Regions from separate parts of the Actinoplanes sp. CA-015351 genome, predicted to be linked through region 2. Evidence: riboswitches for the same ligand, from Rfam matches in the RefSeq annotation. Region 2 holds a riboswitch; the other holds the start of a gene.

Region 1 (15,667 bases), 600 kb from region 2:
GACCGAGGCGAAACCGTAGAGGTGCGCGCCACTCACGGTCGCGAAGATCAGTGGATACGGCAGCGCGGTGGCGGTCTCACCGGCCCACTCCGGCACGTCGACGGTCACTCTCAGTTCCAGACCTTTCGGGTACGCGTAAAGCACGCTGATCCGCAGAGGGTATGCGGCGGTCGTCGGCTCACCGATCGTTCTCGGACAGCGTCGGTGTCAGCCGGGGGCGGGGTGGGCGTGGGTGAACGCTATGCCGGACTACCAGTCCGTGACCAGCGATATTCGGGGTGCTCGGGTGTCTTCCGCCGGAGCAGGAGCCCACTGTGTGCTCCTGGCGGTGCTGTGTGAGCGCCCACTGTGTGCTCCTGGCAGTGCTGTGTGAGCGCCCACCGTGTGCTCCTGGCAGTGCTGTGTGAGCGCCCACCGTGTGCTCCTGGTGTTGCTGCACGAGAGACCACCGTGTGCCCTTGGCATCGCTTCGCCTTGGATCTTGAGCGATTTCTGCCCCTCGGAGGTAGAAGATCGCTCAAGATCCGCAGGGTGTCGCTCGGTGGGCGGCTGGCGGGCGGCGCGGCAAGGTGGCGGCGCGGCGCGGCGCGGGGTGGCGCGGTGGCGCGGTGGCGCGGTGGCGTGGGCGGTGGCGGGGTGCAGAACGGGGCGGGCGTGGGCGGTGGCGGGGTGCAGAGCGCCGCGGGCGTGGCGGGGTGGCGCGGTGGAGGGGTGCAGAACGCGGAGGGGTGCGGGGCGTGGCGTGGCGGCGCCGGGGCGGGGCGGGGCGGCACCCCGGTGGCGTCGGGCGGGCACCCCGGTGGCGCCGGGCGGGCACCCCGGCGGCGCCGGGCGGGCGCCGGGCGCCGGCCCCCGGTGGGTCAGTGCAGGTTGGCTTCTCTGATGGTGGACAGCAGGTGGTTGACGGCGGGGCGGTCGGGGGACTCCGGCAACCGGGAATCCTCCGCCGCGGTCTCCAGGTCGGCCAGCAGCTGCGCTGACCACCTGACCACCTCCGGCCAGGACAGCGAATTGTGCTTCACCGCCAGCAGGCGGTCCCGTAACCCGGCCACGTTCACCAGCACCTCGCCGGTTCGCAGGACGTGGGCGCCCGCCACCAGCAGGCGGATCATGTGCATGGCCTGCTTGCCGTTGGTCTCGCCGGTCCGCTCCCGGCGCGCGGCGACCCGTTTCAGCTGGTCACGGGCGTAGTTGCCGTAGGTCTCGAAGACGCGCCGGGACAGGAACGCCTGCCTTGCCTCGAGCAGCGCCGAACCGTCCGGCGACACCGACTCGACCAGCGGTGACCAGAGCACCTCCAGGACCGTCGGATTGGCCTGCAGCGCTAGCTCGCAGAACCGTTCGATCTCCCAGTTGAACTCCTCGGCGCGGGGGCCGTCGAAGTGTGTCGGGGGCTTGTCCAGGGTCCAGAACGCGCGGGTCGGTGCCACGAACACGCCCCGCCGGTCGTGGTCGGAGCCGGCTACGTCGAGCCCGTAGGCCCGGGAGCCGACCACGACCGACAGTGCGATGTCGTACATCAGAGTTCGATGACCGTGCCGTCGATGTCGTCGAGCTCCTCGGCGGTGAGCTCGGGACCGTTGAGGGCGGCGATGTTGTTCTCCAGCTGTCCGACGCTGGAAGCGCCGATGATCAGGCTGGTCATCCGCGGGTCGCGCAGCGCCCAGGACAGGGCCAGCTGGGCGAGGGACTGCCCGCGTTTCGTGGCGATGTCGTTGAGGGCGTGCAGCCGCTCCATCGTCTTGTTGTCCAGCGCGCTCTCGTTCAGGAAGACGCTGGTCCGGATCCGGGAGTCCTCCGGGATGCCGGTGAGGTAGCGGTCGGTCAGCAGACCCTGCTGCAGCGGGCTGAACGCGATGCAGCCGGCGCCGACCTCCTCCAGCGTGTCCAGCAGGTGGTCGTGCTCGATCCAGCGGTTCAGGATCGAATACGACGGCTGGTGGATCAGCAACGGCGTGCCCAGCGAACGCAGCAACCGGGCGATTTCAGCTGCTTCAGCCGACTTGTAGTTAGAAATTCCGATATAAAGCGCTTTACCCGAACGCACCACAGCGTCCAACGCCGACGCAGTCTCCTCCAGCGGCGTCGAAGGGTCCGGCCGGTGGTGGTAGAAGATGTCGACGTAGTCCAGCCCGAGCCGCCTCAGCGACTGGTCCAGCGACGACACCAGGTACTTCCGTGATCCCCAGTCGCCGTACGGCCCGTCCCACATCGTGTAGCCGGCCTTGGTGGAGATGACCAGCTCGTCGCGGTACGGGGCGAGGTCGGACGACAGCAGCTCGCCGAAGTTCGACTCCGCGCTGCCGGGCGGCGGGCCGTAGTTGTTGGCCAGGTCGAAGTGGGTGACACCGAGGTCGAAGGCGCGCCGGACGATCTCACGCTGAGTGGAAAGACCACGGGTGTCACCGAAGTTGTGCCAGAGGCCGAGCGAGATGGCGGGGAGCTTGAGGCCGCTGCGACCGGCACGCCGGTAGGTCATCGAGTCGTAGCGGGCGGAATCAGGGGTGTACGTCACAGACCACACCCTAGGACTGTGATCCAACCGGGTGTGCGCTGGTAGGTTGGCTTCAGCTGGCTACCCGCGCGGGAGAGACCGGCAAGCTCGGCGCCGAAGGGGCAAATCCTCCCCGGAACCTCTCAGGCAAAAGGACCGCGTGGGCAGGCGACTCTGAAATGCCGCAGTCTGGGTATGACAGAGGGGGAGGTTGTTCGTCGACCTTTCTCACGCCTCTGGAGTCGCCCATGTCGTCACCTTTCGTCTCCCGGCACATCGGTTCGGACTCGAACGAGCACACCCACATGCTTAAAACAGTGGGGTACAACTCGCTCGATGAGCTCATGGATTCGGCGATTCCCGAGGTCATTCGCTGGAAAGGCGACCTCGACCTGCCGGCCGGCATCTCCGAGGAAGAGGCGATCGCCGAGCTCCGGGTGATCGCGAGCCGCAACACGGTCGCCACCCCGATGATCGGCCTCGGCTACTACGGCACCCACACGCCCGCGGTGATCAAGCGGAACGTGCTGGAGAGCCCGGCCTGGTACACGGCGTACACCCCGTACCAGCCGGAGATCAGCCAGGGGCGGCTCGAGGCGCTGCTGAACTTCCAGACCATGGTCACCGACCTGACCGGGCTGGCCACCGCGAACGCCAGCATGCTCGACGAGGCCACCGCGGTCGCCGAGGCGATGACGCTCGCGCGGCGCGCATCCAAGGTCAAGAGCCCGGTGTACGCCGTCGACGCCGACACGTTGCCGCAGACGCTTGCCGTCCTGCGTACCCGGGCCGAGCCGCTCGGACTCCAGGTCGTGCTGGTCGACCTGGACACCGGGGAACTGCCCGAGGAGTTCTTCGGGCTGCACCTGCAGTACCCGGGCGCGTCCGGTGCGATCCGCGATCACCAGGCGCTGGTCGAGGCGGCGCACGCCAAGGGCGCCCTGGTCACGGTCGCCGCCGACCTGCTCGCGCTGACGCTGCTGCGCGCGCCGGGCGAGATCGGCGTGGACATCGCGGCCGGCACCACTCAGCGCTTCGGCGTACCCCTGGGGTTCGGTGGGCCGCACGCCGGTTACCTGGCTGTGCGCGCCGGGCTGGAGCGGTCGCTGCCCGGCCGTCTCGTCGGGGTGTCGAAGGACGCCGACGGCGCCCCGGCGTACCGGCTGGCGCTGCAGACCCGGGAGCAGCACATCCGCCGGGAGAAGGCGACGAGCAACATCTGCACGGCCCAGGTGCTGCTCGCCGTGATGGCCGGCATGTACGCCGTCTACCACGGTCCGGCCGGGCTTCGTGCCATCGCTGCGCGTACCCATGAGCAGGCCAAAACGATCGCGGCGGGACTCGCCGCAGCGGGCGTGGAGATCACCCGGGCCGCGTTCTTCGACACCGTGACCGCCCGGGTGCCGGGCAAGGCCGCCGAGATCGTTGCGGCCGCGGCGGCCGGCAACGTCGACCTGCGGCTGGTGGACGCCGACCACGTGTCGATCTCCACCGACGAGACGACGACGAGCGCGCACGTCGCGACGGTTCTCCAGGCCTTTGGTGTGACAAAGCTTGAGAAATCCGGCGAAGCCGTCATTCCTGCTGCGTTGAACCGGACCACCGACTACCTGACCCACCCGGTCTTCAACACCCACCACTCCGAGACGGCGATGCTGCGTTACCTGCGCAAACTCTCCGACCGCGACTACGCCCTCGACCGTGGCATGATCCCGCTCGGCTCCTGCACGATGAAGCTGAACGCCACCACCGAGATGGAAGCGGTCACCTGGCCGGAGTTCGCCAACATCCACCCCTTCGCGCCGAAGAGCCAGACCCAGGGGTACGAGGACCTGGTCGCCCAGCTGGAGAGCTGGCTCGCTGAGATCACCGGTTACGATGCCGTCAGCGTCCAGCCGAACGCCGGCTCGCAGGGTGAGCTGGCCGGGCTGCTCGCCATCCGCGGGTACCACCGGGACCGTGGCGAGACCCACCGCGACGTCTGCCTGATCCCGTCGAGCGCGCACGGCACCAACGCGGCCAGCGCCGTGATGGCCGGCATGCGGGTCGTCGTGGTGGCCTGCGACGCGGACGGCAACGTCGACCTGACCGACCTGGCCGCCAAGATCGAGAAGCACCGGGAGAACCTCTCGGCGATCATGGTGACCTACCCGTCGACGCACGGCGTCTACGAGACCAGCATCGCCGAGCTGTGCGGCAAGGTGCACGACGCCGGCGGCCAGGTCTACGTCGACGGCGCGAACCTCAACGCGCTTGTCGGGTTCGCCAAGCCGGGCAAGTTCGGCGCGGACGTGTCCCACCTGAACCTGCACAAGACGTTCTGCATCCCGCACGGTGGCGGCGGTCCCGGCGTCGGCCCGGTCGCGGTCCGCGAGCACCTCGCCGCGTTCCTGCCCGGCGACCCCCTGGAGACCGGTGACCACCACGCGGTGTCGGCGGCCGCGCACGGCAGCGCCGGCATTCTGCCGATCAGCTGGGCGTACGTACGGATGATGGGCCCGGACGGCCTGGCCGCAGCGACCGCGGCGGCGGTGCTGTCCGCGAACTACGTGGCGGCGCGGCTACGTGATCACTATCCGGTGCTGTACGCCGGCAACAACGGCCTGGTCGCGCACGAGTGCATCCTCGACCTGCGGCCGATCACCAAGGCCACCGGGGTGAGTGTCGACGACGTGGCGAAGCGGCTCATCGATTACGGGTTCCACGCGCCGACCATGTCGTTCCCGGTTGCCGGCACCCTCATGGTGGAGCCGACCGAGAGCGAGGACCTCGCCGAGCTGGACCGATTCATCGCGGCGATGATCTCGATCAAGGGTGAGATCGACCAGGTGGCCTCGGGCGTCTGGCCGAAGGACGACAACCCGCTGTCGAACGCGCCGCACACCGCGTCGGCGGTCTCCGCTGACGAGTGGGCTCACCCGTACCCGCGGTCGGTGGCCGGTTTCCCCGAAGGGGTGGACCGTACGGCGAAGTACTGGCCGCCGGTGCGCCGGATCGACGGGGCTTTCGGCGACCGCAACCTGGTCTGCTCGTGCCCGTCGCCGGAGGCGTTCGAGGACTGACGCACTCCCGTCGCTTGCGCAGGTCGCGTTCCTTCAGGGATCGCGGCCTGCGCCGTCTCGGGATGGTTACGCTGAGTTGCTTTTTCGACTGAAATTTCTCAGGCTGCCAGGGCGTGCACGGCCGGGCCGCGGTGCGGCTCGATCAGCGTGCCGTCAGGCAGTAGTTCGCCGGTGTCCTCGAAAACGATGACTCCGTTGCAGAGCAGGCTCCAGCCCTGCTCGCAGAAGGTGACGATGACCTTCGCGGCCTCACGGTCGGTCGCGTCGGACGTGGGACAGGGGATCAGGTGCTGGCACATCTTGCTCGATCTCCGTTTGGGGGCTGTGTGAAGGTTCACAAAGTCGGTGTCGGACGTTACCTCACTTGGAACGACGGCGGTTCAACCCGGTGACGCCGATTTCTCATGAGTTCGCGTCTTCGATGGTCCACGGGACGGGCGCTGTCGGCCACCCCGTAACGGCTCCTTTCGGGGCCCCTCCGGCGGCACCGGCCGCCTGCCAGGCCCGTCACCATGCGTTACGTACCTTTCGGTGGCACCGGGGTGATCCCGGTGACCCCGCCGAGCTTCTGTCCGCTTTTCTGGCCGGCAACGGACTGCCGGTGCGAAACCTTGGCCGAACGGATGACAAAAAGAAGACGTTCGGCGATGGCACGATCTGCGGGGCAGCACTCTACGTATCCGCGGATGCCGGATGCGTGATGGCTGGAGCAGAGTGCGGGTCACCCTCTCCCGTTCCCAGCGTTCCTGACGTTTATGCCGTCGTCTACCAACATTCTGCGAAAAAACTGGAGAAATCCCTCCAGACCGGCCCTGACTGGAAGCTCGGTCCCTGGCGGGACAGCTGGACCCGCGACGAGCACGCCCACGCCGTCGAGCAGGTTCGCGCCGCGATCGCCCGCGGCGACGTCTATCAGGTCAACGTGGTCGGCCACGCCGCCGCGCCCTATGCGGGCGACCCGTCCGCTGCCCTCCGCCGGGTGGCCGCCCTCGCCGGCGCCCGCTACGGCGGGGTTCTGAGCGACGGAGGCCAGGGCGGTTCAGGGCCGGGCGGCGCCGCGCCGGGCTGGGCTCTCGCCACCGCCTCCCCGGAAACCCTCGTCGAGGTTCGCGACGGCCGGGTCGTCACCCGCCCGATCAAGGGCACCCGCCCGGCCACCGCGCAGGGCCGCCGCGAGCTGCTCGCCTCGGCGAAGGAACGCGCCGAACACGTCATGATCGTCGACCTGGAACGCAACGACCTGGCCCGGCTGCCCGGCACCGGACCGGTCCGCGTCGACGAGCTGTTCGCGGTCCGCGAATGGTCCGGTCTCTGGCAGGCCGAATCCGTCGTCTCGGCGCCCCTGGACGGCGACGTCGGGCTGGCCGACCTGCTCCGGGCCGTCTGCCCCGGCGGCAGTGTCACCGGCGCCCCCAAACTGGCCGCGCTCGCGCAGATCGCCGCCCTCGAACCGGTCGGCCGCGGCGTCAGCATGGGCGCCCTGGGCTGGATCGGACACGACCACCTCGATCTGGGGTTGAGCATCCGCACCGTGGTGGCCGACGGGACCCGGGTGCACGCCTGGGCCGGCGGCGGCATCACCGCGGACAGTGACCCTGTCGCGGAGGTCGACGAAGCCGCCGCGAAGGCCGGGCCGCTCCGGTCCGCGCTCCGCTCATAGCCCGTTCATAGCCTGCTCCGAGCCGTCTCTACCGGTTCCGTGCCACTGTCGGCGTCTGCCCCCGGAACAGGGGGTCGAGCGCGTAATTTCACCTTCGCGCGTACCCGAGAAGGTCCACATTGGCACGCTCCGTGTCCAATAGGTGGCGGCAGGAAGAGGCGACACCATGCTTGATCTGCTCGAGAAACCGGCGGCGGTCAGGAGGACCGTCCGGTCCGGCATCAGGATCCGGATGATCCCGCCGGCCGCGACCCGCCGCGCCGAGTTCGAGCAGTTCGCCCAGACCTCCCTGACCCGGCTGCACAGCACCGCGTACCAGCTCTGCCACGACTGGCATCTCGCCCAGGACCTGACACAGACCACGCTCACCAAGCTCTTTCAGAGCTGGGATCGGGCCTGCGAGAGCGACAACCTTCTTGCGTACGCCCACAAGATCCTGCTCCGGGTCTACCTCGACCACCGTCGCCGCCGGAGTTCCACCGAGGTGTTCCTGGGCGCGATGCGCGAACCCGCGTACGAAATAAGCCCTGATCTGCGGCTGGACCTGCTCGGGGCGCTGTCCCGGCTGCCCGCCCGGGACCGGACCATCGTGGTGCTGCGCTACTTCGCCGACCACAGCGTGGAGCAGGTCTCCGCCGAGCTGGGCGTGCCGGTCAACGTGGTGAAGAGCCAGACCCGCCGTTCGCTGATCAAGCTGCGGCACATGCTCGGCACCGACCGGCGCGCCCTCTTCGGGTAATGGGTGACTAATCTTTGACGCATGACAGTTCGGCCCATCCGCATCTTCGGCGACCCGGTGCTGCGTACGCCCGCTGACCCGGTCACCGACTTCGACGCCCAGCTGCGCGAGATCGTCGGCGATCTGGAGGACACCGTCCGCGAGCCCGGCCGGGCCGGCGTCGCGGGCCCGCAGATCGGCGTCAGCCTGCGGATCTTCTCGTACAACGTCGGCGGTGTCGTCGGACACCTGGTCAACCCGGTCCTCAGCGACCACGAGGGTGAGCAGACCGAGGAGGAGGGCTGCCTGTCGCTGCCCGGCCTCGGTTATGACACCACCCGCGCGCTGAAGGTGACCGCGACCGGTTTCGATCAGTACGGCGAACCCCTGGTGATCACCGGCGAGGGCTTCCTGGCGCGGGCGCTGCAGCACGAGGTCGACCACCTCGACGGCCGGCTCTACGTCGACACGCTGACCGGCGACGTCCGCCGCCAGGCGCTGCGGGAGCTACGCCGGGTCGTCCCGCGTGGCTGACAAAGCGTTGCCCCGCGTGGCTCACCGGGTCGTCCCGCGTGGCTGATATCGGGCGGCTCGCCGCCGGATATCTGCGCGACGGGAACCCGACCGGGTGGTTCGAGCCGCTGTATGCCGAGGCGGGGGCGGGCCGGGCCGAGGTGCCGTGGGACGTACCCGAGGCCAGCGCGCACCTGCGCGCCTTCCCGCTGCCGCCGGGGGAGGGGCGACGCGCGCTGGTCGTCGGTTGCGGCCCGGGCCGCGACGCCGAGCACATCGCGGCTCTGGGGTACGCGACAACGGCGTTCGACATCTCGCCGACAGCGATCGCGCTGGCCCGCAGCCGGCACCCGGAGAGTCCGGTGTCCTATGTCGTGGCCGACCTGCTGGATCCACCGGCCAGGTGGCGGCACGGTTTCGACCTGGTGCTGGAGAGCAACAACGTGCAGGCGCTGCCGGCGTCGATCCGGGCCGCCGCGATCACCTCGGCAGGCTCGTTCGTGTCCCCCGGCGGCACGCTGCTGGTCCTCGCGGCAGCCGCTGTCACCGCTGGTGGCGAGGGTCCGCCGTGGCCGCTGACCCGTGCCGAGATCGACGCGTTCGCGACCGGCGGGCTGCGGCAGATCTCCGTCGAGCAGACCGAGGCCCCGGGTACCCGGCTGCCCGCGCGATGGCGGGCCGTTTTCACTCGCTGATGGTGTTTTCCCTGGTCACCACGGGTGGTTGTAATCCGGGCGCGCCGGATTGATCGCGGCCACTACAGTGTGCGGGGCATTCACCACCACGGGGAGTTTCACGTTGCGCGTCTCGCGTCTTGCTGCCGGCGTTCTGGCCGGTGTCACCACCCTTACCGTTCTCGTCGGTTGTGCCGGGGAGAAGCTTCAGGCCCTCGAACCGAAGCTGGAGCTGCGTAACGCGGCCAAGCAGCTCGGCGAGGCGCAGCAGGCCGGCTTCACCATCAAGATCAACGGCAGTGCGGACGACTTGGTCGCCGCCGCCAAGCTGGACGCCGCCAAGTCCGGCGAGAAGACCGACGAGGTCAGCGACGAAGACGCCAAGATCCTTCGGCAGCTCTTCAACTCGTCGTTCACGATCGCCTTCGACAAGGCGGGCGAGGGCGTCGACGACGACCGCGCCCTGTTCGGCGCGACCATCGACGGCGTCGCCGGCACCGAGATCCGGGTTGCCGGCAAGACGCTGTTCGTCAAGGCGCCGGTCACCGAGCTGGCCACCAAGTTCGGCGCCAGCGCCGACGAGGTCAAGACGCTCAGCGAGCAGACGGTCGGTGCGGCCGGCGGGTTCGACGCGTTCTTCGACGGCAAGTGGGTGTCGCTCGACGTCGCCGAGCTGACCGAGCTGGCCGAGTCCGGCGCGGGCGTGCCGGCCCAGGACGTCGAGCAGCAGAAGGCGCTGACCGAGTTCAGCACCTCCGCTACCAACCTGGTCGAGGGCGCCGACATCGTCCGCGACGAGAACGACGACACCCACCTGATCGTCACCTCGTCGACCGCGAAGGCGTACGCCGAGGTCAAGCGCCTTGTCACGGCGCTGGACAACGAGGCGCTGGCCGACACGTTCGGCGCCGAGGCCCCGGCCGACAAGCCGATCGTCCTCGACCTGTGGATCAAGGACGGCACGCTGACCGCCGCCGAGATCAACATGCTGCAGTTCATCGACGGCGCCACCGGCCGGGTCGCGCTGCGCCTCGAGGTGACCACCGGTGCGGCGATCACCGCTCCGGAAGGCGCCACGAAGCTGGACGTGGACCAGCTGCTCGGCAGCACCCCTGGCGGGTCGTTCGGCGGTCTGCCGGGCGCCGACGCGGGCACCGACCTCAGCGAGGAAGACCTGGCGGAGCTCGAGGAGCTGCTCGGCGGCGTCACGCCGGCGGCAACCGCCTGACCGTACTGCCACGAAACGGGCCGGCCAGTTGGCCGGCCCGTTCTCCGTTCACGTCAGGGTCGAGGCGATCAGGGCCACCGTGGTGTCGGCGTCGCGGGTGAGCCGGTTCAGGATCGGCTCGGCCAGGGTCCGGGGCATCTCGGCCAGGGCCTGGGTCAGCCGGATCCGCGCCGCCGAGCCGGACGTGTCCGCGGACAGTTCGTCTTCCAGAAGACCCATGATCGTGCCGGCGTGGGCCGGGTCGCACGCCAGCGCTCCCAGGATCTCGCCGGCGTCGACGTCGTTGCGGCCGTCGACGATCATGGCGACGAGTTCCGGCACGGCCGTGTACACGCCGCGTCTGCCGAGGGACAGGGCGGCGTGGCCGCGTACCCCGGGGTCTTGATCTTTAAGAGCGTCCGCCAGGACGGCGGTGACCTCGTCGCCGGACATCTCGGCAAGGGTTTGGACCGCGCGGAGCCGCACCTCGGCGTCCGCCGAACGAACGCCCGCTGCCACGGTTGTCAGCGCCTCGCCGCCGGAGCGGGCCAGGGCCCAGCGCAGCGCGCCGGCCACGTTGGGGTCGGCCTCGGTCAGGACGGCCTCGGCCAGCAGCTCGGCAGGCACCGGCACGTCCTCGGCCGGGCCCAGCACGGTCTGCTGGCGGCGTGCGGCATCGGGGGAGTTCAGGCCGTGCAGCAGCTCCACGATCCGCAGCACGCCCTGCCAGCCGAGCGGGGCCGACGCGTCGACCGCCCGGAGCCGTTCGAGCAGCTCCTGCTCGGTGGCGATCCGCTCCTCGGTACGCCGGATGAGGTCGCCGACCAGCGCGGCCGGCTCGAATCCCGGATCCTGCAGGGCGCGCCCGATGTCGCGCAGCGAGAGTCCGAGGGTGCGCAGGCTCTCGACGTGGAAGATCCGGCGGATGTCGTCACCGGAGTACTCCCGGTAGTTGCCGACGGTCCGGCCGGTGGGGCGCACCAGCCCGAGGGAGTCGTAGTGCCGGAGCATCCGGGTACTCACCCCCGAGCGGCGCGCCACCTCGCCGATCAGCACGTGGCCTTCTTGTGTTCCAGCGCGACCAGGCGGGTCGCCTCGTGGACGGCCGCGTCGAATCCGATCTCCGGGTCGTTCAGCAGCATCTCGGTGGCGTGGGCGTGCGCGCTCACCTGCGGGTCGCCGCCGTCCGCCGCTGTCCGCAGGGCCGGCTCGATCACGTCACCGAGCGCCACGAGTGCCCGGCTGAGGCTCAGCCGCACGGTCCGGTCGCCGCGGCCCAGCTGCGCGGCCAGCTCGGCGGCGAGATTCCCCCGCTGGTCCTCGGGCGCCAGGATGACGGCGGCCCGCCAGGCGCTGCGCGCGACCTCGTCATCGGGGTCCTGCAGCAGTGACCGGGTGATCGCCGGGTACACGCCGCTGTTCCCGATCTTGGACAGGGTGTGCAGGGCCTGGCTGCGCGCCTGGCCGATCGGGGAATCCAGCTCGTCGCGGAGCCGGGGCACGGTGGTGTCCGGCGGCAGCCGGGTCAGCGCCCAGGTGAGCATGTCGCGGACGAAGAAGTCCGGCTCGACCGCACACCGCGCCACCAGGGCGTCGACCAGGGTGGCGTCGGCGTGGGTGCCGGCTGCCAGGGCTGCCTTGAGCCGCATCGATGGGTCGGCCGCACCAAGAAAGGCTGGGTTCATGGTGACCAGCTAAGACCTTGTCACAGTGTGAAGGTCAAGCGACCGCATCCAACTGCTTCACGGTGGCCTCGTCCAGTTCCAGCGCGGCGCCGGCGATGTTCTCCCGCAGATGCGCCACCTTCGAGGTGCCCGGGATCAGCAGGATGTTCGGCGAACGCTGCAGCAGCCACGCCAGCGCCACACCCATCGACGTCGCACCGAGCCGGTCCGCCACCTCGGTCAGCGTGCCGGACTGCAGGGGAGTGAAGCCGCCGAGCGGGAAGTAGGGCACGTAGGCGATGCCGTCGGCGGCCAGGTCGTCGATCAGCGTGTCGTCGCCGCGGTTCGCCAGGTTGTAGAAGTTCTGCACGCTGACCACCGGAGCGATCGCCCGCGCCTCGGCGATCTGGCCGGCGTTGACAGTGCTCAGCCCGAGATGCCGGATCAGGCCCTGCTCCCGCAGCTCGGCCAGGGCGCCGAACGGCTCGGCGATCGAACCCGGCTGCGCCTCCTGGAGCCCGCCGACCCGCAGGTTGACCAGGTCGAGCACGTCCAGCCCGAGCCGTTCCAGGTTTCCGTGCACCTGCTGCTTCAGCTCGGCCGGCGAGAGCGCCTGCGGCCAGCCGCCTTGCGCATCGCGACGCGCGCCGACCTTGGTGACCAGATGAAGATCCCTTTGGTACGGGAACAGCGCCTCCTTGATGATCTCGTTGGTCACGTACGGGCCGTAGTAGTCCGAGGTGTCGATGTGGTTGATGCCGGCCGCGACGGCCGTACGCAGCACGTCGATCGCGCCGGGCCGGTCGGCCGGCGGTCCGAACACGTGCGGGCCGGCCAGTTGCATGGCGCCGTATCCGAACCGGGTCAACTCGATGTCACCGACACGGTAGGTGCCGCCGGGAAGCTGGGTTTCGCTCATGCCCCGACTCTGCCCCGGTGCGGCCGGTCCCGGCAGGGGTGCGCTCTTCCTAGGAGTGGCAGGACCAGGATGGGCGTGGCCGCACACCCTAGGCTGGCGGTCATGAACGCGCTCGGTGAATACCTGCGGGCCCGCCGGGCACTGGTGGATCCCACTGATGTCGGCCTTCCGTCGAGCGGGGTGCGCCGTACGCCCGGCCTGCGTCGCGAGGAGGTCGCCACCCTCGCCGGGATCAGCGCCGACTACTACCTGCGCCTGGAGCAGGGCCGTGATCGTAATCCGTCGGCGCAGGTCCTCGAGGCGATCGCCCGGGTGCTGCGGCTGGACAGCGCCGCCACCCAGTACCTGCTGGGCCTGACCGGCGCGGTCTCCCGGGCGCGGTCGCCGCGCCCTTCCCGCCGCGACGTGGTGCCGGCCGGCATCCGCCAGCTGATCGACGTGGTCGGCCTGCCGGCGTTCGTGGAGAACCGCCGGTACGACGTGCTCGCCGCGAACCGGCTGGCCACCGCCCTGTCGCCGGCGATCCGGGCCGGGGAGAACCGGTTGCGCTCGATCTTCTTGGACGACACCGAGCGCGACCTGTACCCGGATTGGGACCAGGCGATCGTCGGGATGGTCGCGGCGTTCCGCTCGTCGGTCGCCTCCGACCCCGACGACCCGGCGCTGGCCCGCCTGGTCGGGGAGCTGTCGCTGGGCAGCGTGGAGTTCCGCCGGCTGTGGGCCCGCCACGACGTGTTGCTGCCGGCCGGCGGCGAGGCGCGGATGCGGCACCCGATGGTCGGGCCGCTGACGCTGCGCCGGGAGAAACTCACTGTGGGCGACAGCGGCGGCCAGATCCTGGTGATGTACCACGCCGAACCGGGGTCGGAGAGCGCCCGCTCACTGGCGCTGCTCGGATCCTTGGTGGCGCAGCAGCGGAGTTCTTTCCTAGAGTCCTAGGACGCACGGGAGGCTGTGCCGCCGCGTACGCTTGGACAGCGTGGGGGAACTACGTCAGCGGGTGAACGACCACTACAACGCCGAGCATCAGCCGTCCTGGCCCAACCCGCATCCCGGCGGGGGACCGACCGAGGACGAGTCGGAGTACTCCCGGGTGACCGACCCTGATCGCTATCGGATCGTGCACGCCCGGGTTCGTAGCTGGATCGCCGTTCTCACCTCACTGCCCGGGATCGCGTTCTCCTCCGACGGCGTTCTCACCTCCGCGGCTCCCGGCGCACTCCCGCTTCATGTCGCCTGGCCCGGCCCGTTTGCGGTCCGGATCTCGGCCGGCCGGCTCGACCCCGCCGCCGACCCGATTCCGGACTGTGGCTGCGACGCCTGTGACTTCGGTTCGGACGACCTTCTCGAGGCGATCGACACCGCCGTTCTGGAACTCATCGACGGCGACATCGTCCTGCTCGACGGGCCCGGGTGGCACGCGCGCTGGTTCAGCTTCGAGGACGGTCGCAACAGTGTCGGTGGCGGCCTCGATTTCCGTACCGTCGAAGGCTGGTGCGAACGCCTGGCCGCAGGCCGGGACGTGTCCCTGCCCACCGGCACATCGGCGCTGGTCGGCCGGCGCTTTCTCGGGGCCGCGGAAAGTTGATCAGCTCCGTTATCCTCGCGCGGTGCTCCTCTCCCTGATCGGCAACACGGCGGCCGGATATCGAACGGCTTTGACGTCCGCCCGGCAGCTGCTGACCGTGCTCCTGCCGATCCTGGCCGCCGCGCTGCTGACGCTCACGCTGCTCGACGTGCTCGCCGGCCGGGTCAGCGACGCCGAGACGATCATCGTGAACGGGATGCTGGAGCTTCCGGAAGCCGGCTGGTGGCGGCTCCCGGTGATCGCGGCCTTCTGGCTGGTCGCTCTCTCTGCCGCGACACTTGTCGCGATCGGCGACGAGCGGGGGTACGCGGTACGCCCGCACCGTGCGATCCTGGCCGCCCTGCGACATTTCCCGGTCGTCGCGGCGGGGTTCGTGGCGATCGTGGGCCTCACCGGGCTGGCGCTGTGGATGGTGTCCGGCATCGGAAGCGGATACTTCTCCCTGGCCCTGGTGCTCGCGGTGCTGCTGACCGGCGCCCTGACCGCGGGACGGCTGCTGATCGGCATCGCCGCGCACCAGCTCGGTGGCTCGGACTGGGCGCTGACCCGGGGCCGGGTGGTGCCGACAGCCGGTGCGTTCCTGCTCGGCGGGATCGTGATCCCGCTGCTGGTGTCGAGCCTCGGCGACGGTCTGGTGGGTCGCACCTGGGCGGCCTGGATCACCGGTGTGATCGCGTCGCTGCTGGTGGTGGCGGTGCAGGCCGGCACCCTGGCGTACGTCTACCTGCTGCAACGTCCCGCTTCGCCGTCGCTGTTGCCGTCGGCGTCGCTGTCGCTGTCGCAGGGCGGTTCGGTGGATCTGGCGGCGGTGGACGCGCGGCTGGCCGATTACTCGGACCCGGATCCGGGTTCGCCGAGCCGGCTGCTGACCTGGGCGGGGGTGGCGGCCGTGGTGCTGGCGGTGCTCGCGCCGGGCGGTGTCGCCCTGGCGAACCCGTTCGGAGCGCCGGTCCTGCGGACGAACGATCACTCGACCAGTGGCCCGGTCGCGGTGGCCTGGCCGACCGGCCAGCACCCGGTGATCGCCACCATGTCGGGCGCCTGGTTCTGCGAGACCGACCTGTGTGACCGCTTCGTCGACCAGAACGGTGGCCCCTCGATGTGGAGCGGGCGGGGCGCGGCCGGGATCAGCGCCGACGGGAACACCGTCGTGAAGGCCACGCTCAGC
Region 2 (15,667 bases):
CGGGCCGGTCTGGCGGTGCTCCCCCAGCCGTGATCACCACGTTCCGCCCACCCCTCTGGCTGCGCGTGGTCCAGATCATCCTGTTCGGCGGCCTGGGCGCCGCGCTCACCGGTGGCGGCATCGACGAGGGCGGCTGGGTTCTGCCCCTCGCCCTGACGGGCTCGGCCCTCACCCTGGCGTCCGGCGCGCGCTTGTGGGTCCTTCGCATCGATGTGTACGCGGACCGCCTGGTCCTGATCAACCTGTTCCGTACCGTCGTGCTGCAGTGGCGCGAAGTCGCCAGAGCCGGCCACGACGACCAGGGGTTGTGGGTCCGCGACCACGACCTCCAGGAATACCGCCCGACCGCGCTGATGGTGAACAGCCAGAGTCTGGCGTTCGTCCAGCGTGCCGCCCTCGCGGACGCCCGGAAGGCCGCCGCTCTCATCGAAAGGATCCGCAAGAAGCATTCTTGACACGGTCCCTCACATTGACGGCATGAGAGCACGCCTCGCATTCATCGTCGGCTCTGTCGCCCTGGCCGTCGCACTGCCGGCACCGGCCCTCGCGGCTCCGGCGTTCCCGGCCGCGGATGGCTGGTGTGTGGATGAGGCAGGTGTGCTCGGCGGGCTCTGCGACCAGATCACCGCGATCCTGCGCGAGGACGAGGCCGCCACCTCCGACGAGATCGCGGTGGCGGTGGTGCCGACCACCGGCGACGCCTCCATCGAGACCTGGAGCACCGGGCTCTTCAACGACTGGGGCGTGGGCAAGGCCGGCGCGGACAACGGGATTCTGCTAGTCGTCGCGGTCGAAGACCATCGGGTACGCCTGGAGACCGGCCGTGGCATGGCGCAACGCCTGGACGACGCCACCGCCGCCACGATCATCGACACCGTGATCACACCGCGTTTGACGGCCGAGAACTACTCGGCCGGCATTCTCAACGGGCTGGACGAAGTGCGGCGCACCCTCGGCCACCCGGTGGAGCCCGGCAACGCCCTGGCCGATCTGACCGGCACCGGTGCGGGGAGTGACGGTGCGGGGAGTGACGGTGCGGAGAGTGCCCTCCTCGGGCAGGACACCGATTTCCAGCCCCCGCAGCCGGAGAGCCGGAGCCTCCTCCCGATCATCGTGTTCGGAGTGATCGCCGTCGGCCTCCTCGGTCTGATCGGCTGGGCCACCGGCCGCGGCAAGCGCGGGCCGGGTTCGTCGGGCGCTTACCACACCGGCGCGGCGACCGGCACCTACGTCGGCTACGACTCGTCCTCCTCGTCGAGCACCAGCAGCGGCTCCAGCTTCGGCGGCGGTTCCTCGGACGGCGGCGGCTCGTCCGGAGGCTGGTGACCAGAGAAAGGCTGGTGACCAGAAGAGGCTGGTGACCAGAAACAGCCACGCCCGCGCGAGATCAGAACCGTGCCTCGTCGATCACATGGACTGACCTTGTGAGTTTGTGGCTGCGACAGCGGCATTGACTCACAAGATCCAAGAACGACGGAAGCGAGCCACGGGTGCACGGCGACGTTCTGTGCGACCTGACCCACGCCGCGGCTGCTTCAGCTGGCTCCCAGCGCTGCCTCGCCGGCGATTCGACAGCACTGACCCTGCTGGTCAATTCGCCGAGCCGTCAACGGTGTGCGGTTGCGCCACTGGACCGACCCGAAACCCACAAGTTCCACCGCCGCGCCCAACACCCAGCCCGTTTCGCCCGTCGCCGCCGGAACGCCCGCACGCCCGCACGCCCGCAGCCCAGTGTGACGACTTGCAGTCCAGTGTGTTGATTTAGGGTGCGATCCGCACCCAATGTCCACACGCACGCCGTGGAAGCGGCTGTTCGTGTTGATTTCAGGTTGGAATTGCACCCTAAATCAACACGCTGAGCTGACACTTGGGCTTGGTCGCAGCAGGCGGCGGCACCCCCGCCGGGGGTGCCGCCTTTCGTCATCGGAGAGGGCTCACGCGGCGACTTCCTCCACCTTCGTGCTGCGGCGGGCCGCCCAGATCACCAGCGCCGCGCAGATCGCGGTCAGCACCAGCGTCGCCGTCGTCACCGCGTTCTCGAATTCGTGCGCCGCCGCCGCACTGCCACCGATACTCGTCAGCGACCCTGCGATCGCCGCCGCCACGATGGTCCCGGTCACCGCCATGCCGACGCTGCCGGCGACCTCCTGGCTGGTGTCGCTGAGCGCCGCCCCGGTCGACGTCTGGTCCTCCGGCAGCCCCCGCATCACGGTTACCCCGGCGATCGTGGCGACCACCCGCATGCCGGCCGCGGTCAGTGCCAGCGCGATCGCGATGAACACGTAGTCGTACCGTCCCAGCAGGGCGTAGACGAGCAGGCCGGCCACGACCGAGGCCGCGCCGAGCGCGCCGGCGCGCTGGGTGCCGAGCTTGTCGGCGATCTTCTCGACGAACGGGCCGATCGCGATGAGGACGACCACCTGCGGGAGGTTGCCGAGCGCGGCCTGCGCCGGCGACCAGCCCCAGACGAGCTGCAGCTGAAGCGAGACGCTGTACGCGATGGCGGCCATGCCCAGGCCCATCGCGGCCTCGTACGCCAGACTCGCCGACACCGCCGGCCGCTTGATCAGGGCGAAGTCGAAGATCGGGTGGGCGGTACGGCGCTCCCGGACCACGAAGGCGACAGCGCTGGCGATGGCGCCGGCCGCGGACAGCCACGGCGCGGCGTGACCCCAGCCGTCCTCGACGGCGAGGGTGGCGGTCCAGAGCGTGAGCAGCAGCGTGGTCGTGCCGAGCATCGCGCCGAACAGGTCGAGCGGGGTGGTGTTGCGCTGCGCCGGGTTGTCGGCCGGGATGCCGCGGCGGATGCAGAAGAACGCGAGCACCGCGATCGGCACGTTCATCACCAGCAGCGTCTGCCACGGCAGGACCTGCAGGACCAGGCCGCCGACGGTCGGTCCGATCGCCATCCCGACGAGGCCGACAGTGGCGATGAAGGAGGTGGCCCGCATCAGCAGGTTCTCCTGGTCGAACAGCCGGAAGCAGAGGGCCATCGTGCCGGGCGCGGTCATCGCGGCGGTGATGCCGATGGCGGCACGGACGGCGATCAGCTCACCGGGCGTACGAACGAAAAGCACGGCGAGGCTGGCGAGGGCGAACAGGCTGAGCCCGATCAGCATCATCCGCCGGGTTCCGTAGCGATCGGCGATCGCGCCGAAGGCGATCATCAGGCCGCCGAACAGCAGGGAGTACCCGGAGGTGATCCACTGCAGGTCGGACGCGGTGGCGTGCAGCTCGCGGGCGATGGTCGGCAGCGCGACGCTCAGCACGGAGTTGTCTAGCATCTCCACGAGGAAGACGACGGACAGCCCCAGAATCGCGGGCCAGACGGCCCACAGCGACGTGGCGGGCGCTTTCTCGCGCGCCTCCAGAACAGTGGCACTCATGATCTTGACCTCCCGCAAACGACACCGGACACGATCGTCCGGCGGACTTACCGGGCGAATCACTGGAACACCGTTCCATGACTCCTAGCTTGGAACACCGTTCCAGACATGTCAAGATGGGTTCATGGCCACCCGGACGCGGAACACAGATCGGCGCGACGACGCGCTATCCAAGGTACGCATCGTCGAATCCGCTGTCGCGATGCTGGACGAGGCGGGCGAGAGCGGTCTGACGTTCCGGGCGCTCAGCGCGCGGCTGCAGACCGGGCCCGGCGCGATCTACTGGCACGTGGCGAACAAGGACGAACTCCTGGCCGCCGCCACGAACGCCGCCCTGACCAGCCGCATGACGGCCGAAGCGGCAGTCGGCCCGCCGAAGGACGTGATCCGCGCCATCGCGCTCATCATGTTCGACGCGATCGACGAGCACCCGTGGCTCGGCGAGCAGCTCTCCCGCGGGCCGTGGCAGGGCGTGACGCTGCAGATCTGCGAGCGCATCGGGCAGCAGATCCAGGCGATGGGCGTACCGGCCGGGGCGCAGTTCACCTCGGCGTCCGCGTTGATGATCTACATCCTGGGTGCGGCGCGGCAGAACGCCGCGAACGCCCGCATGCACCCGCCGGGCACCGATCGGGCCGAGATCCTGGAGACCCACGCGGCGGCATGGCGGAGCCTGGACCCGCGGCAGTTCCCGTTCCTGCACGACATCGCCGGCCAGCTGCGCGACCACGACGACCGCGCCCAGTTCCTGGACGGGATCAACCTGATCCTGACCGGGGTGAGCGACCTCTGAAAGCCGGGATCAGCGACCTCTGAAAGCCGGGATCAGCGACCTCTGAAAGCCGGGATCAGCGACCTCTGAAAGCCGGGATCAGCGACCTCTAGAAGGCTCGGTGCATCACGTGCAGACCGACCGGCCCGTGCACCGGATGCTCGAACGCGCCCGGAATCGTCCCGACGATCGCGAACCCGAACGACAACCAGAGCTTCACGGCCGGATTCGTCTCGACCACGGCATTGAATACCATCGCCCGATAACCGTCCTCCGGCGCCTCGGCCAGGACATGCTCGGCCAGCCGACGCCCGATCCCCCGCCCGCCGAACGCCGGGTCGACCATGAATCCGGCGTTCGCGACCCTCGCCGCCGGGCCGCCGTAGTTCGGCTTCACATACGCCGACGCGACCACACGACCGTCGTCCTCGACGACGAAAACCCGGGCCGCCGGACTCATCCAGAGCGCGCGGGCGCCGGCTTCGGTCGTCTCACGATCCCAGGTGTACGTCTCACCGGCCGCCACGATCGTCCGCCAGAACGGCCAGATCTGGTCCCAGTCGGCCGCCACCGCATCTCTGATCTTCATGATCACCAAGGCTAGCCGGTCAGACCGCCAGGTCGAAAAGGTCGCCGCTGCGCAGCATCTGACGCGGGTCGACGCCCTTCTCCTGAAGCAGGCTGACCAGCTGTGACGCGCTCGCCTTCCGTACGTCGGCCGGGTCGGAGGCGAGAGCTTGGCTGAGCCGCTCGGACTTGGCAGCCTCCCGAGCGGCCTCCCGAGCGACCTCCTGAGCGGCCTCCTCCCGAGCGGCCTGCTGGGCCTCCGCCACGGCCTTCTGGCTCTTCGCGACCGCCTTCTCATCCTCGGTGATGGTCTTCGTGTCCGCCTTCGCGGCCTTGTCGGCGGCGAGCTGCTGCTGCGCCGTGAGGAGGTCGGTACGGGCGTCGGCGTACGCGGTGCTGATCGAAGCCATGGTGTTTCTCCTGTTCGAAGCGGTGCCTGTTGCTTACGCCGGTCCAGTCGGTCGCGCCGGGACGGGCTTTCGGCTTCGACAGCTGATCCACAGCAACACAAAGGTTCCTGCTAGCTCCGGTCCTTCTCGAACGCCGCACGGCTGGCCTCGACGTGCGGCACGTGCTCCCCGCCGCTGACCGGTCATCGCGCCCTGAGCCGGGCCTTCAGGTCGCCGGTCAGCAGATCCCACACCCGCACGGTGCCGTCCTCGGACCCGCTGACCACCTGGATGCCGTCGATCGCCACCGAGGTGATCCGCCCGGTGTGGCCGGTCAGGCGTACCCCGGCCTCGCCGTCCCAGATCCGCACCGTTCCGTCCTCGCCGCCGGTCACGACGACGAGTCGTCCTTCGTGCACGGTCGCGGCCACCGCCGTGAGCTGCCCGTCGTGGCCGGCCCGCCGGAATATCAGCTCCCCGGCCGCCATGTCCCACACCCGCAGCTCGCCGTCGCGGCCCGCGCCGGAGATCACCACCATCCGCCCGTCGACGCGCGCGACCGTCACCGGCGGCCACGTCACGCTGCCGCCGGCGCCTCCGCCGGCCATCGGCGTACCGATGACGTTGCCCTCGGCGAGGTCCCACGCCCGCAGCGCGATCTCGCCGGCGTCGTACTCCCCCGTCGCCTCGTCGTAGGGATGGTCCTCGGTGACCGCATAGATCACCTCGCCCACCTGCGAGAATGCCCGAGCTCCTGCCCACTCGTCCAACGGACCGGCGGCAAGCTCGCCGGTCGCCAGGTCCCATGCCCGGGTACGCCCGTCGCCGTGCAGACAGACCGCGATGGTCCGTTCCTGCCAGTCCGCGGCGGCGAGCACAGTGGCCGGATACCTGGTGTCGATCGGATCGCCGGCCGGGGCGCCGGTGGCGAGGTCCCAGGTCCGCAGCGAACGGTCCCCGGCGGTCACGGCCACCGTCCGTCCGTCGAGCTCGGTGGTGGCGATCGCGCGTACCCAGGAGGTGTGGCCGTTGATCTTGTCGCCCGCCGGGGTGAGGGTGGTCAGATCCCAGCGGCGCAGCGCACCGTCGCCGTCGCCACTGATCACGAACGGACGCCCGCCGGCGTGGCCGACCGCCACCGTGGTGATCGAGACCGTCTCGTCGGCCCAGGGCGTGCCGATCGGCGCGCCGTCCGGAAGCTCATGGGTACGCACCGACTCGTCGAGCCCGTGGGTGACCAGAACCGGACGACCGTGAAGCACGGTGGCGGCGAGGGCGTCCACCTCGTCGAGCGAGCCGGCCGGGAGAATGGCCTTACGACCGTCGGTGGTGACAATAATGATCTTGCCGTCGATCTCGGCGGCGGCGATCGAGGCGACAAGCTCGCCGGGCCGGTCGATCGGTGCACCGGCCTCCTCACCCGAGGTCAGGTCGGACTGGTGGATCACCCCGTCGACATCGGCGCTGACCACGATCGAGTCCCCGGCCAGCGCGAGAGCGCTGATCTGAGCCCGGTGCACGGCAAGTGGACCGCCCACCTCCGCGCCGGTGGCGATGTCCCAGCGGCGCAGTTCGGTACCGGCCCCGCCGATCAGAGTCGGCCGTCCCGCCAGCACCCCGGCGGTGATCACCTGAGGCGCGGTCCCGGCGAACGTGATATCCACGCCGGCGCCGGACGCCAGGTCGAACACGTGCAGCCGCTCGTTCGCCACACAGATCGCGATCGGTCGTCCGTCGAGCTCGGCTGCGGCCACCGCCTCGATCCCGGCGAGCCCGGTCGGAATGGTGCCCGCCGACACACCGGCCACCAGGTCGATGACGTCCAGCGCCGGACCACGCACAACGATCGCGTGCGGCCCGCCGGCCTCAAGCACTGTCAGGCAAGACATGGCCGTCACTCTAAGCCGCCAGATCCGGTCGGGACGAGAGCGGATTGTCGATCTTGAGCCCGGCGTGTGCACGCTCCCATCCGTCCACAGTGCCATCCCGGAGAGCAAACACCCTGCTCAAACAGGCTGCGTGCGCACCCATGCCACCGGCGTCGCACACCCAGATACCGGCTAGCGGCCGACCAACCACGGCAGCCAGCTCTACCACCGCAGGCGGCGCTCTACCACCGCGACCAGCACCAGCGTCGAGGGCAGCGCTTCCAAGATCCGGGGTCGACGCTCGGAGGGCGGCGCTCGGAGGGCGGCGCTCCACGATCCGGCCAGCCGGCCCACATTCGGCGCGCTGGTCGGGCCCGCTCCGACGCGCCCGCACTCGGTGCGCCGGAGCGGGCCCGACCAGCGCGCTCACACTCGGAGCTGCGCTGTCGTGTCCGAGCGCCCGGCTCGCGCTCACGGTCGCCATCGCGCCCCCGAAACGACCTCGAGCACAAGCCACCCCAGCCCGGCTCGCGCTCACGGTCGCTTCCCCGGCCGCCGCACGGCCACGAGCACGAGCCGGCCAGGCGGCCAGGCAGCCAGGCGGCCAGGCAGCCGGGTGCCGCTCGGCCTTGAGGCGGTCAGCCGGGAGCAGAGCGAAGTCGTGAGCTTGCGCCGTCCCACCGACCACAAACTCACAAGGTCGCGGAGAACAGCCCGCCGGAACATCACCGCCCGCGGCGCCTGCCCGAGATCTTGTGAGTGTGCGCCGCCACGGCAGCCACAAACTCACTAGATCTCCTCGAGGTTCGCTATCAACGCCGGGCGCGCAGGGCGGGCGGGGCGGGCGGGGCGGGCGGGCGGGGCAGGGCGGGTGGGCGGGCGGGAGCGGGTCTAGGGCACACGGTGGGTCCTGGATTCCCGGCGAGGGAGGCCGGCTGCCGGCGGCTTGTCCTCACTCGATAACGGCGGGTGGGACTACTGCGGCAGGTAGCCGGCGGCCTTCTTCGCGCAGGCCTGCACTGCTTCTTCGGCGTCGGCACCGATGCTTTCCAGGGCTACCAGCGCGGTGAAGACGACGTCAGCCAGCTCGCCGATCACCTGTTCGCGGGTGTGGGTGACGCCTTTGCGGGGGTTCTGGCCGAGCAGGCCGATCCACGCCTGAGCCGCCTCGCCGGACTCCTCGGTGAGTTTGAGGATTCGCAGGGTCTGTTCGAGTTCGGACGTGCCGTTGCGTTCGTCGAGGTGGGCACGCCAGCGCTTGGCCTCGGTCCAGATGTTCATACGGCGATTCTGGCGGCCCAGCGCCGGCCCCGATCGCCGGGCCCCGGGCCACGAGCCACGAGCCACGAGCCACGAGCCACGAGCCACGAGCCACGGGCCACGGGCCACGGGCGGCCGCCGTCGGTTCCGGCGGCCGCCGTCGGTCCCGGCACCGCCCGCCGCGTGCTGACCAGCCGATCCGACACTCCAGCCGGCTGAACACCACAGCGACCACCACGTACAGCCGGCCGAGAGCGGCTGCACACCACGGCCCCCGGCTGTCACCCACGGCGACCACCACGTACAGCCGGCCGCCCTGACGTACAGCCGGCCGCCTTGACGTGCAGCCGGCGGCGGGACTGGGCGGGGGCGGGACTGGGCGGGGGCGGGACTGGGCGGGGGCGGGGCTGGGGTCAGCACTCGATGACGTTGACGGCGAGGCCTCCCCGGGCGGTCTCCTTGTACTTCACCTTCATGTCGGCGCCCGTCTCCTTCATCGTTTTGATGACCTTGTCGAGGGAGACGTGGTGCCGGCCGTCGCCCCGCAACGCCATCCGGGCCGCCGTGACCGCCTTCACCGCGGCCATCCCGTTGCGCTCGATGCACGGGATCTGCACCAGCCCGCCGACTGGGTCGCAGGTCAGGCCCAGGTTGTGTTCCATGCCGATCTCGGCGGCGTTCTCCACCTGCTCCGGGGTGCCGCCGAGCACCTCGGCCAGCCCCGCCGCCGCCATCGCGCACGCCGAACCTACCTCGCCCTGGCAGCCCACCTCGGCACCGGAGATCGAGGCGTTCTCCTTGAAGAGCAGCCCGATCGCACCGGCCGCGAGCAGGAACCGGACGATCCCGGCGTCCGAGGCCCCCGGCACGAAGTCCAGGTAATAGCGCAGCACGGCCGGGATGATGCCCGCGGCGCCGTTGGTGGGCGCGGTCACCACGCGGCCTCCGGCCGCATTCTGCTCATTCACTGCCATGGCGTACGCGGTGAGCCACTCCATCGAGAGTGTGGCCGGGTCTCCGGCCGCCCGCAGCTGACGGGCCGTCGACGCTGCCCGGCGTCGCACCTTCAGCCCGCCGGGCAGTACCCCTTCGGCGTCCAGGCCCGCGTCGATGCAGTCGGACATGACCGACCAGATGTGCAGCAGGCCGTCGTGAACCGAGGACGCGGGGCGCCGCACGGACTCGTTGTCCAGCATCAGGCGGGAGATCGACAGGCCGGTCGACCGGGTCAGTGCGAGCAGCTGGTCACCCGTGGAGAACGGATGCGGCAGGTCCGGTGCGGAACCCCGTACCGGAGAGAAGAGATCTCCCACCACGAAGCCGCCGCCGACCGAAAAATATCGCTTGGTGAGCAGCTCGGCGCCATCGGCGCCGAGCGCGGTGAAAACCATCCCGTTGGGGTGCTCGGCGAGCGAGCGACGCCGGTGCAGAACCATCTCCACGGCCGCCTCGGCGCCGTGCGGCAGTGTGAGAAGGCCGTCGGCGGACGGGTCGAGGGTGACGTCGACCGTCTCCGGTTCGAACCCTTGCAGACCGAGCAGCACCGCCTTCGGCGTGCCGTGCCCGTGACCGGTCGCGCCCAGCGAGCCAAACAGTTCGGCGCGCACCGTCGTGGTCCCGCCGATGCTGCTCAAAGAGGAGGCGAACATCCGGGCCGCGCGCATCGGGCCGACCGTGTGGGAGCTGGACGGACCGATACCGATCGAGAAGAGGTCGAACACGGAGACGGCCACGATCATGACTCCGGTGAGATCAGCGCGGCATAGCCCGCGGCGTCGAGGACCTCGGGGGCGCGGGTGACCCGCACCCGGTAGAGCCATCCTGCGCCGTACGGATCGGAGTTGATCAGCCCCGGGTCGCCGGCGAGCGCGCTGTTGATTTCCACGATCTCTCCATCGGCCGGCGCATAGACCTCGCTGACCGATTTGGTGGACTCGATCTCACCACATGTCTGGCCGGCCGTGGTGATCGTGCCGGCTTCCGGAAGGTCGACGAACACGACGTCGCCGAGCGCGTCCGCGGCGAACGCGGTGATGCCGACGGTGGCGATCTCGTCGTCGGTGAGCCACTCGTGGTCGCGGCTGTAACGAAGGTGGAGGGGGATCAAAGGAGGCTCCTGGTGAACTGAGGTCGGGGCCTCCCTCGCTCTGTCATGGTGCCTGAGAGGTTCACCGCCGGACAGCAGCGGTTTGCACCGTCGGCGCGGGTCTCGCACCCGGCTTTCCAGAGTCGCCTGCCCGCAGCGGTACGGGGGCCTGAGAGATTCTGAGGGAGAAGTTGCTCCTTCGGCGCCTCTTGGAGATCAAGAGGGCTCTCCCGCTGCGAGTGAAACGGCTTCTTCAATTGTGGCTGCAAGCTATCCGGGCCGTCATGATCACGTCAAGCGGAGCGGCCCTGCCCGGCAGCGGGCAGGGTCAGCGTGAAAACACTCCCGCCGGCCGGCCCGGGCTCGTACCCGGCAGTGCCGCCGTTCGCCTCGGCGAGACCTTTCACGATGTAGAGGCCCAGGCCGTTGCCCTTGATCGACGGGCTCATCCCGGCCGCTCGCACGTATCTGTCGAACAGGTGCGGCCGCAGGTCCTCGGCGATGCCCTCGCCCTCGTCGCACACCCCGATCACCACGGTCCCGCCCCGCCGTTCGACGGTGACCGCGGTGACCCCGCCGCCGTACTTGGCCGCGTTGGTGCAGTAGTTGGTGACGATCTGCTGCAGGTGGCTCGGGTGCACCAGCACGGTCGTGCCGGGCTCACAGGTCACCGGCGGGCTGATCTCCAGCCCGGCGAGGATCTCGCCGAGCGCCGGGCGGATCTCCACCGGCTCCGGGGTCGCGTTCATCTGCCCGGCGTCCAGGGTGCACATGGTGAGGATCTCGGCGCAGAGGATCTCCAGGCGGCGTGCCGACCGGGCGATCACCTCGACCGCCTTGCGATGCGTCGGCTTCACGCCGTCGAGGTCACCCTGCAACAGCTCGGCGTACGCCGTGATGGTGTTCAGCGGAGTGCCGATCTCATGCGAGAGCATGCCCATCAGGTCGAGTTTCAGGGCATTCGCGTCGGCCAGCTGGTTGTTGCTGTCCTGCAGCTCGTCGTTGCTCTCGGCGAGCTGGGCCGCCGCGGCGTCCCGGTCGCGTTCGGCGGCGAGCCGGGCGGTCACGTCCTGCAGCACCGCGATGAAGCTGACCGGCTGGCCGTCGCTGTCCCGGACCAGGGACATGCCCATCGCGGCGTCGACGATGTGCCCGTCCGCGTGCAGCATCCGCAGGTGCCGGTCGAGCGGCAGGTCCTGGGTGAAGAGCCGGGCCGCCGCCCGGTGGTTGCCGGCCCGCTCGTCCGGGTGGGTGATGTCGTCGAGCGTCATCGACTCCAGCAGCGCCACCGAACGGCCCAGCATCCCGGCCAGAGCCGGGTTGACCTGCTGGAAAGCACCGTCCAGGGCGATCGTGGCCTGCCCGACGGTGGCGAGCGAGAACTGGGTGCGCAGCCGTTTCTCGCTGTCCGCCATCCGCCGCTCGGCGACCTTGCGCGCGGTGACGTCGATGTTCACTTCGAGGATCGCGATCGGGTGGTCGGCGTGGTCGCGCTGCACGGCCTGGTGCGACAGCACGGTGATCCGGGTGCCGTCGCTGCGCAGGTGGTCCAGTTCGCCGTGCCACTCACCGGTCTCGGACAGCGCCGTGTCGACGAGAGTTCGCAGGACCGGGAACCGGGTGTCGAGCAGCCGGTGGGTCGGGCATCCGAGGGCGGCGTCGGCGTCCCATCCGTACGTGGCCTGGGCGCCCCGGTTCCAGTAGGTGATCCGGTCCTCCAGGTCCTTCACGATCACCGCGGTCGGCGCGAGGTCGAGCAGCTCGGCCTGCTGGCGCAGCTGCTCCTGGTCGTGCTGGCGCTCGGTGACGTCGCTGCACACGCCGTCGATGTAGAAGACCCCGCCCTCGTTGCGGGGCACCGCCCGGGTCCACACCCAGCGGATCACCCCGTCGGCGCCGATCACCCGGTTGGTCACCTGAGCGGCCTGGCCGGAGAGGATCTCCTGCCCGAAGGCGTCGAACAACGCCCGGTCCTCCGGGTCGACCATCCCGGTGGTCACCTCGGACAGGTCCTCGCCGGTCGGCACGATCCCGCCGAAGATGCCGGCGCTGTCGTGGCTGGCGTAGACCATCTCGACCTGGCCGGGTGCGTCCACGCGTACCGTCCAGAGGAAGTCGTCCAGGTTGGCGATGACCCGGTCGAACTCGCTGCGGGCGCGGCCCAGCTCGAGTTCCAGCTCCTCGGCGCGGCGGCGGTGCACGTACTGCCCGATGTGCGCCGCGACCGTGTCCAGGGCGGCCATCAGCTCGGGGTCGGGTTCGGTGCGGCGGCGTTCGAACGCGGTGAGCACACCGACCACGTCGGTGCCGTTGCGGACCGGCACCGCCACCGCCGTGTTCAATCCGGCGCGCTCGGCGGCGGCGGCCCGGGGCAGGTCGGTGCCGGGCAGATCCCGGATCCAGCGGGCGGCCGCGTCGGCCCAGACCTGCCCGACGATCCCCTCGCCGTGGGCGAACTCGGTGATCTCCTCCATCGGGGCGGTCACCTCGCGGTCGCGGGTGGCCACGGCCAGGCGTACCAAATGGGTCTCGTCGTCGTCCAGCTGCCAGTACTCGACGTAGGGCCAGCCGAGTCCGTCCGCGACGGCGGCCACCACCTGGGAGATCGCCTGCTCGACGCTCTCCGAGGTGGCCAGGGCACCGGACACGGCATGCTCCAGGGTGCGCAGCATCTCGCTGCGGCGCACGCTGGTCAGATCCCGGACGAACATGTACGCGGCCATCCCACCGGGCCGGTCCAGGGCGGTCAGCGACAGCTCGATCGGGAACTGCCGGCCACCGCGCTGCAGGCCCAGGAACTCCACCCGGCGGCCGGCCGGGTCGACCTCGGTCTCGAACGACGCCGCCATCATCCAGCCGGCGTATTCGCGCCGGTGCTGCGACGCGATGATCAGCTCGTTCATGCTCTGACCCAGCGCCTCCGGCTCACTCCAGCCGAACATCTCCTGGGCCGCCCGGTTCCAGCCGGTGATCCGGCCGCCCAGGTCGGTGGCGACGAACGCGTCCAGGGTGCTGCCGAGGATCTGCTGGATCAGCTCGGCGGACTCGGCTGCCTCGTGCACGGCGACCTGCGCGGCGATCTCGGCGGTCGCGGCAGCAGCCAGGTCCTCCATGACCGCGACGTCCGCGTCGCTCCACAGCCGAACCTCGCGGTCGACCGCGCAGAGCGTGCCCAGGACGAACCCGTCCGGCGAGCGCAACGGCACACCCAGGTACGCGATCGCGTTGTGCTCGGTGATCGCCGGGTTGTCCCGCAGCAGCGGATGTTGCCGGGCATCCGGTACGACCATGGGCGCGCCGGCCTCCACCACGTACTGGCAGTACGAGTGCGACAGCGGCGTCTCCCGGAACATCGGGCTCGCCGACGGACCGGCCTGGCTCACGAAGCACTGGCGTTCCTCCTGCACCAGCGTCACCAGCGTGGCGCGGCCGCCGACCAGGCGCTGCGCGAGACCGGTGATCCGGTCCAGGACCGGCGACTCGCCGTCGATCAGGCCGGTCGCTTTGACAGCTGCCAGCCGCGCAGGGTCCAGAACCGCCCCTGGTATGCGGCTCGGCTGGAGAGACACGCCGTTCATCGCCACACCGATCGGCAACCCGCCGGCAATCCTGAGGCGCCAACCATCCCGCGGGGATGAGGCAGCCACGGCGACCGGCTCGGACGATCGGGTTAGCCGGATCCGGACTGGGGCAAGGCGAAGTAAAACCCCTCGGGAGGACCTCATGACGATGTACGACAGCTCCATCGATGCCCAGCACAACATCGCCGGCTCCGGCGACCCGGCCGAGATCGCGGCGAACGCCGAGGCCGCCGGCGCCGAGCTGGGCGTCACGCCCCAGCGCCGCCTTCTGCCGATCATCCTGGTCACGGCGGCGATCGCGGCCGCTACGGCGGGAGCGGTGTACGGCGCTGCCAAGGCGGTCGAGGCACGCCGCAGCCGCAGCTGGTGGGACAACCTGATCAGCCGGTTCTAGAAGCGCGGGACGGCCGGGGGCTCAGAGCCCCCGCACCGTCGTCAGCTCCGACAGACCGGACACGGTGAGCAGCGGCGCCAGCAGCGGCCCGGTCACCACCTCGATCCGATCGGCGTGCTGGAACAGTGTGGCCAGCCCCGCACTGTCCAGGTATTCGACAGCGGTCAGGTCCACGAGCAGCGCGGCCGCGGTCGCCCCGGCGACCGCGTCGCGCAGCGCCGACGCGAAGGTGTCGGCATTACTCATGTCGATCTCACCGGCTGCGGCGAGAACCGGAACGCCATCGGGTCGCTGCCCGCTGGTCAGCGTGAGCGCGGTGGTCATGGCACGATCCTCGCCTGCATGTCGATGGTGGTGCCGGCGATGCCGGTGGTCACAGTCACATGGTGCATGAACGCCTTCATCAGCATGAGACCCCGACCACGGTACGGGTTCTCGGCGGGCCGTGGTGTCAGCCACCGCCCGTTGTCCACGACCGTGAGCCGCAGGTCCTCCGCCGTCGCTATGGCCCGCAACCGGATCTGGCCGCCGGTGTCCCGATGCCCGTGCTCGATCGCGTTGGCACATGCCTCCCCCGCCGCGACCAGCACGTTCTGGATGGTGACCGGGTCGATGGCGCAGCGTTCCAGCCAGCCGCGCAGCGCGGTGCGCACCGGGGCGAGCCGGGACGCGTCGGCCGGGAACTCGAGCTCCAGCGGGCCGGGCTGACGGTAGAGCAGCAGGGCGACGTCGTCGTCGTAACCACCGTCCGGGGCGAGCCGGTCCATCACCTCGCTGGCGAGCTCGTCGATCGGGGTGCTGCGACCGAGCCGCACCGCGTCGGTCGCCGCGTCGATGCCCTCGGTCAGCGGCTGCCGGCGCCGCTCGACAAGGCCGTCGGTGTAGAGCAGCAGCGTGGTCCGGGGTTCCATCCGGTACTCCGCCTCGTCGCGTTCCATCGTCGGCCGGATCGCCAGCGGCCGGGAGCGTCCCTGATCGAGCAGCTCGATGGCGCCGTCGGCCTGCGCGGCAATCGGTGGTGGGTGACCGGCGCTGGAGTACACGAGGTGGCCGGTCGCCGGGTCGAGCACACCGCAGAACACGGTGGCACAGGTGGCGCCGGGCAGCAGCGCCGCGAACCGGTCGAGCGCCATCAGGGTCCGGGCCGGCCCGGTGTCCTGCAGCAGCAGGGCCCGGCAGGCGCTGCGGAGCTGACCCATCACGGTCGCGGCGGGCAGCCCGTGCCCGACGCAGTCGCCGACGACGATGCCGATCCGGCCGTCCGGCAGGGTGACCGTGTCGTACCAGTCACCGCCGACCTTGAGCGGCCGGGTCGCCGGCTCGTAACGCACCGCGAAACCGGCCGGCAGCTGCGCCGGGCCGAG

The links. Region 2 has a riboswitch for glycine ahead of gcvH (glycine cleavage system protein GcvH). Riboswitches for the same ligand answer to the same signal wherever they lie in the genome.
Region 1: another riboswitch for glycine. It lies ahead of gcvP (aminomethyl-transferring glycine dehydrogenase); the one in region 2 lies ahead of gcvH (glycine cleavage system protein GcvH).

What each region holds. Positions count from the first base shown of each region.
Region 1 is NZ_CP192102.1:4,071,235-4,086,901, forward strand. Features, by position in the region: gene ACQP2E_RS18655 (nucleotidyltransferase domain-containing protein) at 1-108, opposite strand, end outside; gene ACQP2E_RS18660 (nucleotidyltransferase domain-containing protein) at 861-1,520, opposite strand; gene mgrA (L-glyceraldehyde 3-phosphate reductase) at 1,520-2,479, opposite strand; glycine riboswitch at 2,575-2,663, shown strand; gene gcvP (aminomethyl-transferring glycine dehydrogenase) at 2,743-5,556, shown strand; gene ACQP2E_RS18675 (DUF5999 family protein) at 5,655-5,855, opposite strand; gene ACQP2E_RS18680 (chorismate-binding protein) at 5,978-7,216, shown strand; gene ACQP2E_RS18685 (SigE family RNA polymerase sigma factor) at 7,383-7,955, shown strand; gene def (peptide deformylase) at 7,977-8,468, shown strand; gene ACQP2E_RS18695 (class I SAM-dependent methyltransferase) at 8,507-9,142, shown strand; gene ACQP2E_RS18700 (hypothetical protein) at 9,246-10,349, shown strand; gene ACQP2E_RS18705 (MerR family transcriptional regulator) at 10,398-11,384, opposite strand; gene ACQP2E_RS18710 (HEAT repeat domain-containing protein) at 11,378-12,013, opposite strand; gene ACQP2E_RS18715 (oxidoreductase) at 12,048-12,911, opposite strand; gene ACQP2E_RS18720 (helix-turn-helix domain-containing protein) at 13,014-13,850, shown strand; gene ACQP2E_RS18725 (DUF6226 family protein) at 13,891-14,499, shown strand; gene ACQP2E_RS18730 (hypothetical protein) at 14,522-15,667, shown strand, end outside.
Region 2 is NZ_CP192102.1:4,668,321-4,683,987, forward strand. Features, by position in the region: gene ACQP2E_RS21685 (winged helix-turn-helix domain-containing protein) at 1-33, shown strand, start outside; gene ACQP2E_RS21690 (hypothetical protein) at 30-455, shown strand; gene ACQP2E_RS21695 (TPM domain-containing protein) at 478-1,326, shown strand; gene ACQP2E_RS21700 (MFS transporter) at 1,935-3,386, opposite strand; gene ACQP2E_RS21705 (TetR/AcrR family transcriptional regulator) at 3,511-4,179, shown strand; gene ACQP2E_RS21710 (N-acetyltransferase family protein) at 4,268-4,747, opposite strand; gene ACQP2E_RS21715 (hypothetical protein) at 4,767-5,135, opposite strand; gene ACQP2E_RS21720 (WD40 repeat domain-containing protein) at 5,318-7,003, opposite strand; gene ACQP2E_RS21725 (MazG-like family protein) at 7,958-8,263, opposite strand; gene ACQP2E_RS21730 (L-serine ammonia-lyase) at 8,656-9,981, opposite strand; gene gcvH (glycine cleavage system protein GcvH) at 9,978-10,349, opposite strand; glycine riboswitch at 10,388-10,471, opposite strand; glycine riboswitch at 10,476-10,571, opposite strand; gene ACQP2E_RS21740 (PAS domain S-box protein) at 10,622-13,906, opposite strand; gene ACQP2E_RS21745 (hypothetical protein) at 14,052-14,303, shown strand; gene ACQP2E_RS21750 (STAS domain-containing protein) at 14,325-14,627, opposite strand; gene ACQP2E_RS21755 (SpoIIE family protein phosphatase) at 14,624-15,667, opposite strand, start outside.